Regions from separate parts of the Cellvibrio sp. QJXJ genome, predicted to be linked through region 3. Evidence: predicted binding sites of a transcription regulator. Region 3 holds the regulator's gene; each other region holds the start of a gene.
The links. Region 3 encodes FNR, which switches genes on or off when oxygen is low (the NO sensors DNR and NnrR bind a similar motif). Its sites were predicted from a motif close to TTGATNNNNATCAA; they were not measured.
Positions count from the first base shown of each region.

Region 1 (3,218 bases), 2.3 Mb from region 3:
TTTTCCTCACAGATTTTCTTCGACGAGTTTTTCTTGCAGCGTTTCAATTTCTTGCGGACGATCCACCAACACCGATTTTCTCGCCATCACAAACAATGTGCGGATATAAGCAAACAGCAGTACTACGTAAAGCGTTAAATAAATGGCCAGCGAGGTGCCGACATTCGTGGCGGGTGTGCTGGTGACCGCGTCGGCCGTTTTTAATACACCGGTCACTAACCAGGGTTGGCGACCAATTTCTGTGACGTACCAGCCTGCCAGCGTGGCCAACCAACCGGAGAAAGTCATGCCGACAAATACTTTCAGTAAGAGCGGCGGAATTTCCTGCTTGCGCCAATAACAATAACAGCCCCACCAGGAAACGAGCAGCATGAGTACACCTATGCCCACCATCATGCGAAAGCCATAAAACAGCGGTGCAACCGGTGGGTGTGCATCAGGAAATTCATTTAAACCTTTTAATTCGCCGTCCATTTTGTGGGTGAGAATCAAGCTCGCCATGTTGGGAATTTCAAGCGCGTATTTGTTGGATTGGGTTTCCTTATCGGGAATCGCAAATAGCACCAAAGGCGCGCCCTTTTCGGTATGCCATACTGCTTCCATCGCCGCAATTTTTGCCGGTTGATGTTCCAGTGTATTTAGTCCGTGTAAATCACCCAGAAAAATTTGCATGGGAATTAATAGTGCTGCCGCAATAGTGGCCGTTTTTAAGGCAAGGCGCGGTGCGGGTTTGTGATCGCCTTTTAAAATGCGATAAGCAGAAATACCCGCAATTAAAAATGCAGCGGTTAAACCTGATGCGATCAGCATGTGCGATAAACGGTAGGGCATGGATGGATTAAAAATAATTTCCCACCAATCCAGTGGAAAGGCTTTGCCATCACGCATTTCAAAACCGACTGGCGTTTGCATCCAGGAGTTCAGGGCGATAATCCAAAACGCTGACATGCTGGTGCCAAAGGCGACTAAAAATGTGGCAAGGGTATGAATGCGGTTGGAGACGCGATCAATACCAAACAACATAATGCCGAGGAAAGTGGCCTCCAGAAAAAATGCGGTCAGTACTTCGTAGCCGAGCAGCGGGCCTGCAATATTGCCCACGGTTTCCATATAACCCGGCCAATTAGTGCCGAATTGAAAACTCATGGTAATGCCGCTCACTACACCCAGTGCAAAACTCAGGGCAAATACTTTTACCCAAAAGCGATAGGCGCGCATCCATACTTCGTCGCCACTGAAGTTGTAGCGCACTTTGAAATAAAACAAAAACCAACACAACGCGATGGTGATGGTGGGAAATAAAATGTGAAAGGAAATATTGGCCGCGAATTGAATGCGGGAGAGCATAAGCGTTTCGAGCATGACGGGTACCTCGGTCAATTATTTCGTGGATTCTTTTTTGCCACCCAATAAGCGGTCTTTCATATCGAGCACTTTGCCAATACTGCTACCAAGCTTGAGCAGCTTGCCGAGGTTGGCGGAATCGAGCCGTTGAATTTCCTGCGTCCAGAGCGTGATCATTTCGATCAGCTCGTGCATTTCACGCATCCGTTGCTGCGCGTATTCTTCGTCGGCATTGGCGGGTTTTTCGATCAGCAAATTGCGCAAGGTGGAAAGTGTCGGATCAATTTCACGCTTGCGGCGCTGTTCGATCAAAGTCTTGGCGATGTCCCACACATCGCCCGGCGCTGAATAAAATTCTTTGCGCTCACCGGGACGATGCTGCAGCTTCACCAGCTCCCACGACATTAATTCTTTTAAACCCATGCTGACATTGGAGCGGGAAATACCCAGCGCCTCGGTCATATCGTCGGCACACAGGGGTTCTTTGCTCAAGACTAACAGGGCATACATCTGCCCGACTGTGCGGTTGATCCCCCAGCGGCTCCCCATTTCACCAAAGTGGAGGATGCAGGATTGGATCATCGGGGTGAGGGTAATAGACATTTGCGAGATTCCTGTAATTTCAGTAATTACTGAAATTACAGGAATCATTGATTTGGGTCAAGATGAAAAGCACTTCATTGTGCGTTTGCGGAACAGGTGTAATTGCGAAGCTTGTGTAATCGAGGAGCTAGGGCAATGTGGATTCTTTAGGCGGCGGCTATTGCCCCCACTTCATTTCGCCCATGATGACTTTTGCACTTAAACCCAAAATGCTGTCGCCACCAATAGTGGGGTAGCTGGTTTTCATCTTGGCAATCAATTCAGCGGAATTGATTGAGGATTTGGCGGCGGCCTCAAAGTCCTTAATGTAGTTGCGGGTAAAGTTAACGGCATCAAGAGTCATTGGTTTGTCGCCCAGCATGTGGCCTGCAATGACGGTTTCCGGTTGTAATTTTTCAATTGTATCGAGCGTTTTGTACCACTTCTGACGCGACTCGGGCGTTTGGGTATCCGCTAAAAAAACATGCATGTTGTTAAATACCACTACACCACCCAACATGGTTTTGCTGGAGGGAATCCACACAAAAGTATGTTTGGGATCGTGGCCATCAATACCGACTATTTGTACTTTTTCACCATCAATCATCAATGTGTCGCCTTGCAGCACCTCCGGTACAACCAGTGTTTGCGGTGCATTTTCTTTGAGGATCGGCCCCCAATAAGCCTTTTTCGGCTCCATTGATGCTTTGATATAAGCTTGGGTATTTGCCGTGGAAACTACCTTGGCATTGGGGTAGGCGGCGGTGATGACATCCAGGCCAAAATAATAATCAGGGTCACCATGGCTGATATAAATAGTCGTTAATGCTTTACCGGATTTTTTGATCAGCTCAACAACCGACTGCGCATCATTCCGCTGGAACTGGGCGTCAACCAAAATGGCCTCCTTGGGGCCGGTAATTAATACCGAACTCACCGGGAACATGCTTTTTTCCTGAGGATTAAAGAGGGTGGTTTCCAATGTTGCACTGAGTGCCTGTGCGGCGCCAGTCACCATGGCAAAGAATGCACCTGCCTTAATTAATGTTGATGAAATTTTCATAGTAGCCTCTAAAAATTGGGTTGGTAGGTTTGTCCTGAAGGTGGACTTTAGGCTGATCAGGTCGCGTGAAAAATAGGCTATGATCTAAATCATCTTTCGCTTAAACAGAACAATACTATGCAACTTGATCGATTAAGGCGGATGGCGCTATTTGCGATGGTGGTGCGCCACGGCTCCTTTTCCGCTGCATCGCGCGCGTTGGATTTGGCAACCTCAGTGCTGAGTTCCG
Region 1 covers NZ_CP101662.1:2,673,288-2,676,505, reverse strand. Annotated here, with positions in the region: gene NNX04_RS11645 (cytochrome ubiquinol oxidase subunit I) at 7-1,362, opposite strand; gene NNX04_RS11640 (GbsR/MarR family transcriptional regulator) at 1,381-1,941, opposite strand; gene NNX04_RS11635 (MBL fold metallo-hydrolase) at 2,105-2,989, opposite strand; gene NNX04_RS11630 (LysR family transcriptional regulator) at 3,107-3,218, shown strand, end outside.
Region 1: NNX04_RS11640 (GbsR/MarR family transcriptional regulator) is a predicted target of FNR. The motif match lies at 1,995-2,008, and genes of this name have one in related genera.

Region 2 (3,218 bases), on a different contig from region 3:
GGTTATGGGGCATTTTATATTCCGCAAGTATTTGGCGAGCAAATCAAAGCTGCCACACCGGAATATGCGATGCTGGGTTTTGCGGTATTTTATCTGGTGTGTGTGTTACTAAACTGGTGGTTTTATTTACGCAAACAGGGTGAATTTTATAATCCCTGAAAACCTTACAACCTTGAGCAGGTAGTGCAATCCAATCACTATTGCACCCCCTGCTCACCCCCCAAAAAATATTACCGACTAAATTACCTTGGAGTAACGAATTGTTGATGCGTTGTTAAGGTACTCATCAAACACCATACAAATTCTACGAATAAGCAACCGCCCCGCATTGAGAACTTCAATGCCCTCATCGTCAATGCTGAGTAACCCATCATCAATCATTGGTTTTAATTGCGCTAACTCTTTAGCAAAATGACTGCGCGAATCCAGGCAAAATGCACTATCAACAGCAGCAAAATTTAAATTGAAATGACAAATCAACTGATTAATTACAAATTGTCGCAAAAGATCTTCGCCGGTTAATTCGATACCTTTAATAAAAGGGATTGCACCCGAGTCAATTGATTTTTGATAATGTTCAACGCGTTTTGCATTTTGTATATAAACGTTGCCGAATGCGCTAATCGCAGAGGCGCCAAAAGAGAGCAAATCACAATCTCCGTGTGTGGAGTAGCCCTGAAAATTTCGTTGTAACTTTCCTGCTCTTTGTGCTTGTACCAAACTATCATCCGGTTTTGCGAAATGATCCATGCCAACATAAATATACCCAGCGCCCTGCAGACGCTCTATCGCCATATACAAAAGTTCAAGTTTTTGCTCTGCTGAGGGAAGATCACGCTCGTTAATTAATTCCTGGCTCTTAAAAAGATGCGGCATATGGGCATAATTAAATAATGACAGGCGGTCGGGCGAAAGCTCGATCACTCTATTTAATGTTTCACCGACACTGGTCAAAGTTTGCATTGGCAGGCCATAAATTAAATCCATACTGATCGAGCGATACTCTTGTTGGCGTAGTGCCTTTACCAAGGCGCTTACATCTTCAACACTGTTATAACGATTTACTGCTTTTTGAACCTGAGAATCAAAGTCCTGCACACCCATACTGACTCGATTAAAACCAAGTTTACGTAAATGCCCCATAGTGTTAGTCGATACGCGTCCTGGATGAATCTCGATGGAGTACTCACCTGCGTCATCATCCAGCAATGTAAAGTGCTTGCGTGTCGCAGCCATCAGCCAAGACATTTCATCATCACTGATAAAAGTGGGGGTACCACCACCCCAATGTAATTGAGTTACAAGTCGCGCGGAATCAAATAACTCTGACTGCATCGCCATTTCCCGCTCCATACGCTCCAAATAAGGTTGCGCACGGCCTTTATTGTTAGTAACTACTTTGTTGCATCCACAATAAAAGCAAAGGGTATCGCAAAAAGGAATATGAAAATAAAGCGACAGCGGCCTTCCGCTCGCGTTACTCCTCTCAACCGCCGCTTTAAAATTGGACGCAGAAAAGCTTTCACAAAATTGTGGCGCGGTAGGATATGACGTATAACGCGGCCCGGTTAAATCATATCGTCTAATAAGATCCAAATTCCATTCAAGTGGAGCCTGAAAATAAGCCATAAAACAACCTTGATATCTGGTAACTCTAGTGCAGAGCTATTTGTGAGAAATAGCTTTTCAGCATACGCTTTTTATAAAATAAGCGATTGACATGTATCAATTTATTGGGCATGGGCACGCCGGATAATTTGATACATTAAAATTTATTTGATCCGAACCAATTTTATTTTGAAAGTAGCTTGGGAGTGTCAACTAGAGCCAGGGAAGTCAAACCTGGAGGTTGGCCAAACAACAAAGCAAGATCTGCTGAGACACACGGAAGATTGCGCCATCTTGTGGCTTAGCCTGTGCATTTATTGCCGATAATGGTGAGGATTGCTGGCCATCTTGTGTGTCATGCGAATTCAGCGGGTAAAGTTTTGATTCAAGCGGCTATGCCAGCTATCAGCTATCAGCTATCAAAGAGGCAATCATTAAACTTAATCTTTCTAGTGAGCCACCTGCAAATCCGACACTTTAACGTTGGAAGCAACTTGTATCGCAAAGCCCTTTATTTGTGGTGGTTGACGAAAATCAACATCCAGGCCTTTTTGCAGTACACGCGCGCGTCGTTTTTGATATTAACTCTGATACAAACAATACTGTTTCATATGTTGATCCTGCAGCTAACAACCTCAGGGCGCGGTAATGACCCAACCTCTAACCGAGTTTGTAAAATATTACGAGCAACTAGCTGGAACCGCTTGGGCAGGACTGCAGATTATTCATTATTAACAAAAAAAGCAGTGGTCATCATGCCTAACAGGCACAAATGCCATCGGCATTCGAATACTGATTATATGAAAACCCACCAAAAATCAGCTAGTTAGATATGCCAATTAATGGGTGATTATTTTCTAAAGTGTGTCATTTTATGATCCTGGACGCTTATGAAACATCCAAATAGGGGTGTGGAAACTTGGTTTTAGAATTAAAAATGACATTTTTTGCTTCAAATACTGTGTCAATTTATGAGTGAACCGACAGGAATTGCTGCAATTGCATCAAATGTATGTACGTGAATCGAGCAACCCTTGTAAACCATACACTGGCTCTCTTAATCTAGAACACTCAACCGACTTTCCAAGTTAATACCTTTAACCTACCCTCACTGTAAATCACCCGAACACTCCCATACAGCTTAGGGCAGTGTTCCGGCTCTTCTCCCGAATTTATGTTTGACAGCCACAAACTCTTTCGAGCGAAAAATAAGTCTAATTCGCTGTTTGCTAAAATATCGAAAAACCTTTCAAGTACCGTATGTCGCCACTCGCAACTAGAAAACACCAAGCCTGACAGCCACAACTTGCCTGATGGTGACACTTCAGCATTTTGTTTGAATGCAAACAAGCCGGATTCCCTTAAAAAATCAACTAGTTCCAAAAATCGTCGCTGATGATTTCGGTAAGTTCGGGTATGCAGTGTTTTTGGAATCAGGCCCCATTCGATTTGCAATTCTTGTTGTACTATTAAGTTTGGGCAATCGTTGCACTCCGATCGAGGATTGGGTTCAAAGTTTACCCAATAGTAATTTTCAAAACCTACTGGATAACGACGCCATTCGCATGGTGTATTGTGCAAACTAGCAATTTTTTGGCGATAGAGAGTAA
Region 2 covers NZ_CP101663.1:145,607-148,824, forward strand. Annotated here, with positions in the region: gene NNX04_RS21570 (hypothetical protein) at 1-159, shown strand, start outside; gene hemN (oxygen-independent coproporphyrinogen III oxidase) at 238-1,629, opposite strand; gene NNX04_RS21580 (hypothetical protein) at 2,680-3,218, opposite strand, start outside.
Region 2: hemN (oxygen-independent coproporphyrinogen III oxidase) is a predicted target of FNR. The motif match lies at 1,716-1,729, and genes of this name have one in related genera.

Region 3 (3,218 bases):
ATGGTTGGCTCGGGAGAAACAGAATAGGCGTGGGGAAAATCAGATGATGGGCATGCAAGATCGCACCAGTAGTGATAAACCACTGGTGCGATTGAAACATTAACCGAAGAAACCCATCGGGCTTTTGGTGATGGCGACACTGATGATGTAAGCGAATACTACGAGTGCGTCAATCCATAGAATTTTTTGCACCAGGGGTTTGCTAACTTTAAAGGCACCTACACCCAGAATAATAAAAACAACCAAACCAATAATTTTTGCCATCAACCATGGCTGTTCACCTGGTTTCATGCCCAAATGTACCGCGAGCACAATACCCGAGACCAACATAATGGTGTTGATAATGTGGGGGGCAATTTTTAGCAGTTTTTTATGCAACATGGATGAATTCATAAATAACAAAACACCACGCACTAAAAAAATGAGCAGTGAAAGTACAACAAAAGTTAAATGCAAATGTTTAAGGGCTAAATACACGGTGGTTTCCTTTTTTGTTTATGTGAAAATTATTGAAATTGTCGGTAATAAACTCAGGTGTCCGGGCTGAGCGCTTTACCTACCAGTGCGAGCATGCTGTCACTCAGTGGTAATTTCAGTGCGGCGTCATGGCCCTTGGCTGACATTTTGTTCCAGGTCTTGCGGATAATATCAATCAGTTTTACTTCATCGTGTTTGCTGGCAAAGTCTTCTAAATAAAATTCAATAAACACCAGGCAAATCACATCTTCCAGTGTTTGTACTTCTTCATCGCGCTTTAAACTGCGTTTAAGCAGCAAGTCTTTTACGCGAGAGATGATTCTTTCGTCGTAACCCTGTGCGGCCATAATTTCACCGGCGATATCGCCGTGCATTTGCGCTAAATCCAGACGCCACTTTTTATAGCCGCTACGATCCATTGGGTAGTCAGAGCGCGGAATCTTCCAGCGACAAATATGCTGGCTGCGTGTCGCGAGCTGTAACGCTTCGGATGCATCGGGGCAAAAACGTGACAGCTGTGCACTCATACGTTGGGCATAAATCCATTCTTTGGCAACGGTTTTGCCTTCTACTATTTCGCTATTTGGGTCTTGCAGGTTGGCGGCATCAAATGCGGCGAGGGTGTCTTGCAAACGCTGGTTGCTGATCATTGTAGGTGCTCGTGGTTTATTGCAGGTGCTTGCAGTGGTTAGCAGTGGCCATCGCCATTGGCGATATTGCGCAGCAACTCCATGTTAGTGATGAGGACTTCTTTTTTATCCACAGAAATCACCTCCTGTTTTTGCAAGCGAGTAAAAATACGGCTGACTGTTTCAATGGTCAGGCCCAAATAATTGCCAATATCGGTGCGCGACATAGGTAAGCGGAAGGCATTGGCCGATAGCTGGCGGCGGCTATTGCGGCTGGAAATACTCAGCAGTAGGGCGGCAATGCGCTCTTCGGCGCTGCTTTTGCTCAGCAGGGTAATAATTTGCTGATCCTGGGTAATTTCGCGGCTCATCAATTGAAAAAAGTGACGTTGCAGATTAGGGATTTGCAAGCTCAATTCTTCCATGCGATTAAACGGAATTTCGCACACCGATGCGGTTTCTAATGCGATTACTGAATTGGTGTAGCGATTGTCGGCAATACCATCCATGCCGACTACCTCGCCGGGCAAATAAAACCCGGTGACTTGTTCTTCACCGTTATCACTCAGGGTCAGTGCTTTTACTGCACCCGAACGAATGGCATACACCGAGTGAAAGTGGTCATTAGCGCGATAGAGATAATCGCCTTTTTGTAGCGGTTTACCGCGTTGGATAATACCGTTCAAGCGGTCGATATCCTCAATGTGCAGGCTGATAGGCAGGCAAATAGTATTTAAACGGCAATTGCCGCAGCTGACGCGCTTATCGTGAGGGCAGCTTGAATCCTGGGTTTTTACAATGTTCTGATTAGCTGTCATGGGTCCACCACCTCGAATATAAGACTATGGCAGGAAAACTCCGCGCCAACAGTATGATGAGTGATTGTTGCAGCTTTAACGGGGGCGGTAAATAGTTGATTTAGCTCAAATGTCTGGATAAATTTAATCCTGCGGGAGACGTTGTTGAGTCGTGCTGCTTTATAACCAAAAAGCCATATTCTTTGTTAAAACCCCCTCTTTACTTGCAGTGGGCCGGATAATATATTTATTCCGCTGGCCAGTTAGCAGCATTATTTATGGTAAGTCACATCGTTGTACTAGCAGTGAATCTCTTAGCACCTCGTTTTGTTTTTCATAAGTAAGATCTGAATCCGCCAGCACAATCCCACTTGGGGTATTCATTTTTATTTAAAGAAACATCGAGGTTTATTATGGCTAGAAGCACTGGTACCGTTAAATGGTTCAACGAGTCTAAAGGTTTTGGTTTTATCGCGAGCGAGGCCGGCCAGGACGTATTTGTTCACTACAGCGCAATCAGCGGTTCAGGTTTTAAAACCCTGGCTGAAGGCCAGCGTGTAGAGTTCGACGTAAAACCCGGTCAAAAAGGCCCGCAAGCCGAGAATGTCATTGGTTTGTAATTCGTCGCGCCTGCACATTTGAGCGACCAGTAATAGGAAGCCGCCCGGTGTAATCCCGGGCGGCTTTTTTGTTTTTGATGGGATTATTTTGGATGGGGATAGTAGTGTGGTGGATGTGGGTTAACTCGCCACCATAACGCGGTTGCGACCCGCTTCTTTCGCGCGGTACAGCGCCTGATCCGCCCGCGCGAGCCATGCGCTAAAAGAGGTATCCTGCGCAGAAAAAATAGCTACACCCAAGCTAATCGTTGCGCGCAGTTCTTTGGTCTCGTGATAAGCCGCAGTTGTTGCAATGCGATTGCGCATCCGCTCGGCAAATTGCAGCGCACCTTCTGCGTCGGTTTGCGGCAGTAAAATCACAAATTCTTCGCCTCCATAACGGCTGGCGATATCCATCCCGCGCGCTTCCGCTTGTATCGCCTGCGCAATACTGCGGATCACCGCATCACCCGCGGCGTGACCGTAATGATCATTAATATTTTTAAAATGGTCGATATCCAATATCACCAGTGCGCCGCCGCTGCCCATGCGGCTGGTGCGGAGCCATTCACTGCTCAAGCGTTCATCCATAGTGCGACGGTTGAGCAGACCGGTAAGGCCATCAGTTTGGGCAAGGCACTCCAGGCTTTCGTTGGCACTGTGCAGATCACTTAATAATTCATTGGTTGAGCGTTGCCAGCGGGTAAACAGTTGGT
Region 3 covers NZ_CP101662.1:377,953-381,170, forward strand. Annotated here, with positions in the region: gene NNX04_RS01690 (SirB2 family protein) at 100-477, opposite strand; gene NNX04_RS01695 (DUF4202 domain-containing protein) at 531-1,127, opposite strand; gene fnr (fumarate/nitrate reduction transcriptional regulator Fnr) at 1,166-1,924, opposite strand; gene NNX04_RS01705 (cold-shock protein) at 2,317-2,523, shown strand; gene NNX04_RS01710 (GGDEF domain-containing protein) at 2,644-3,218, opposite strand, start outside.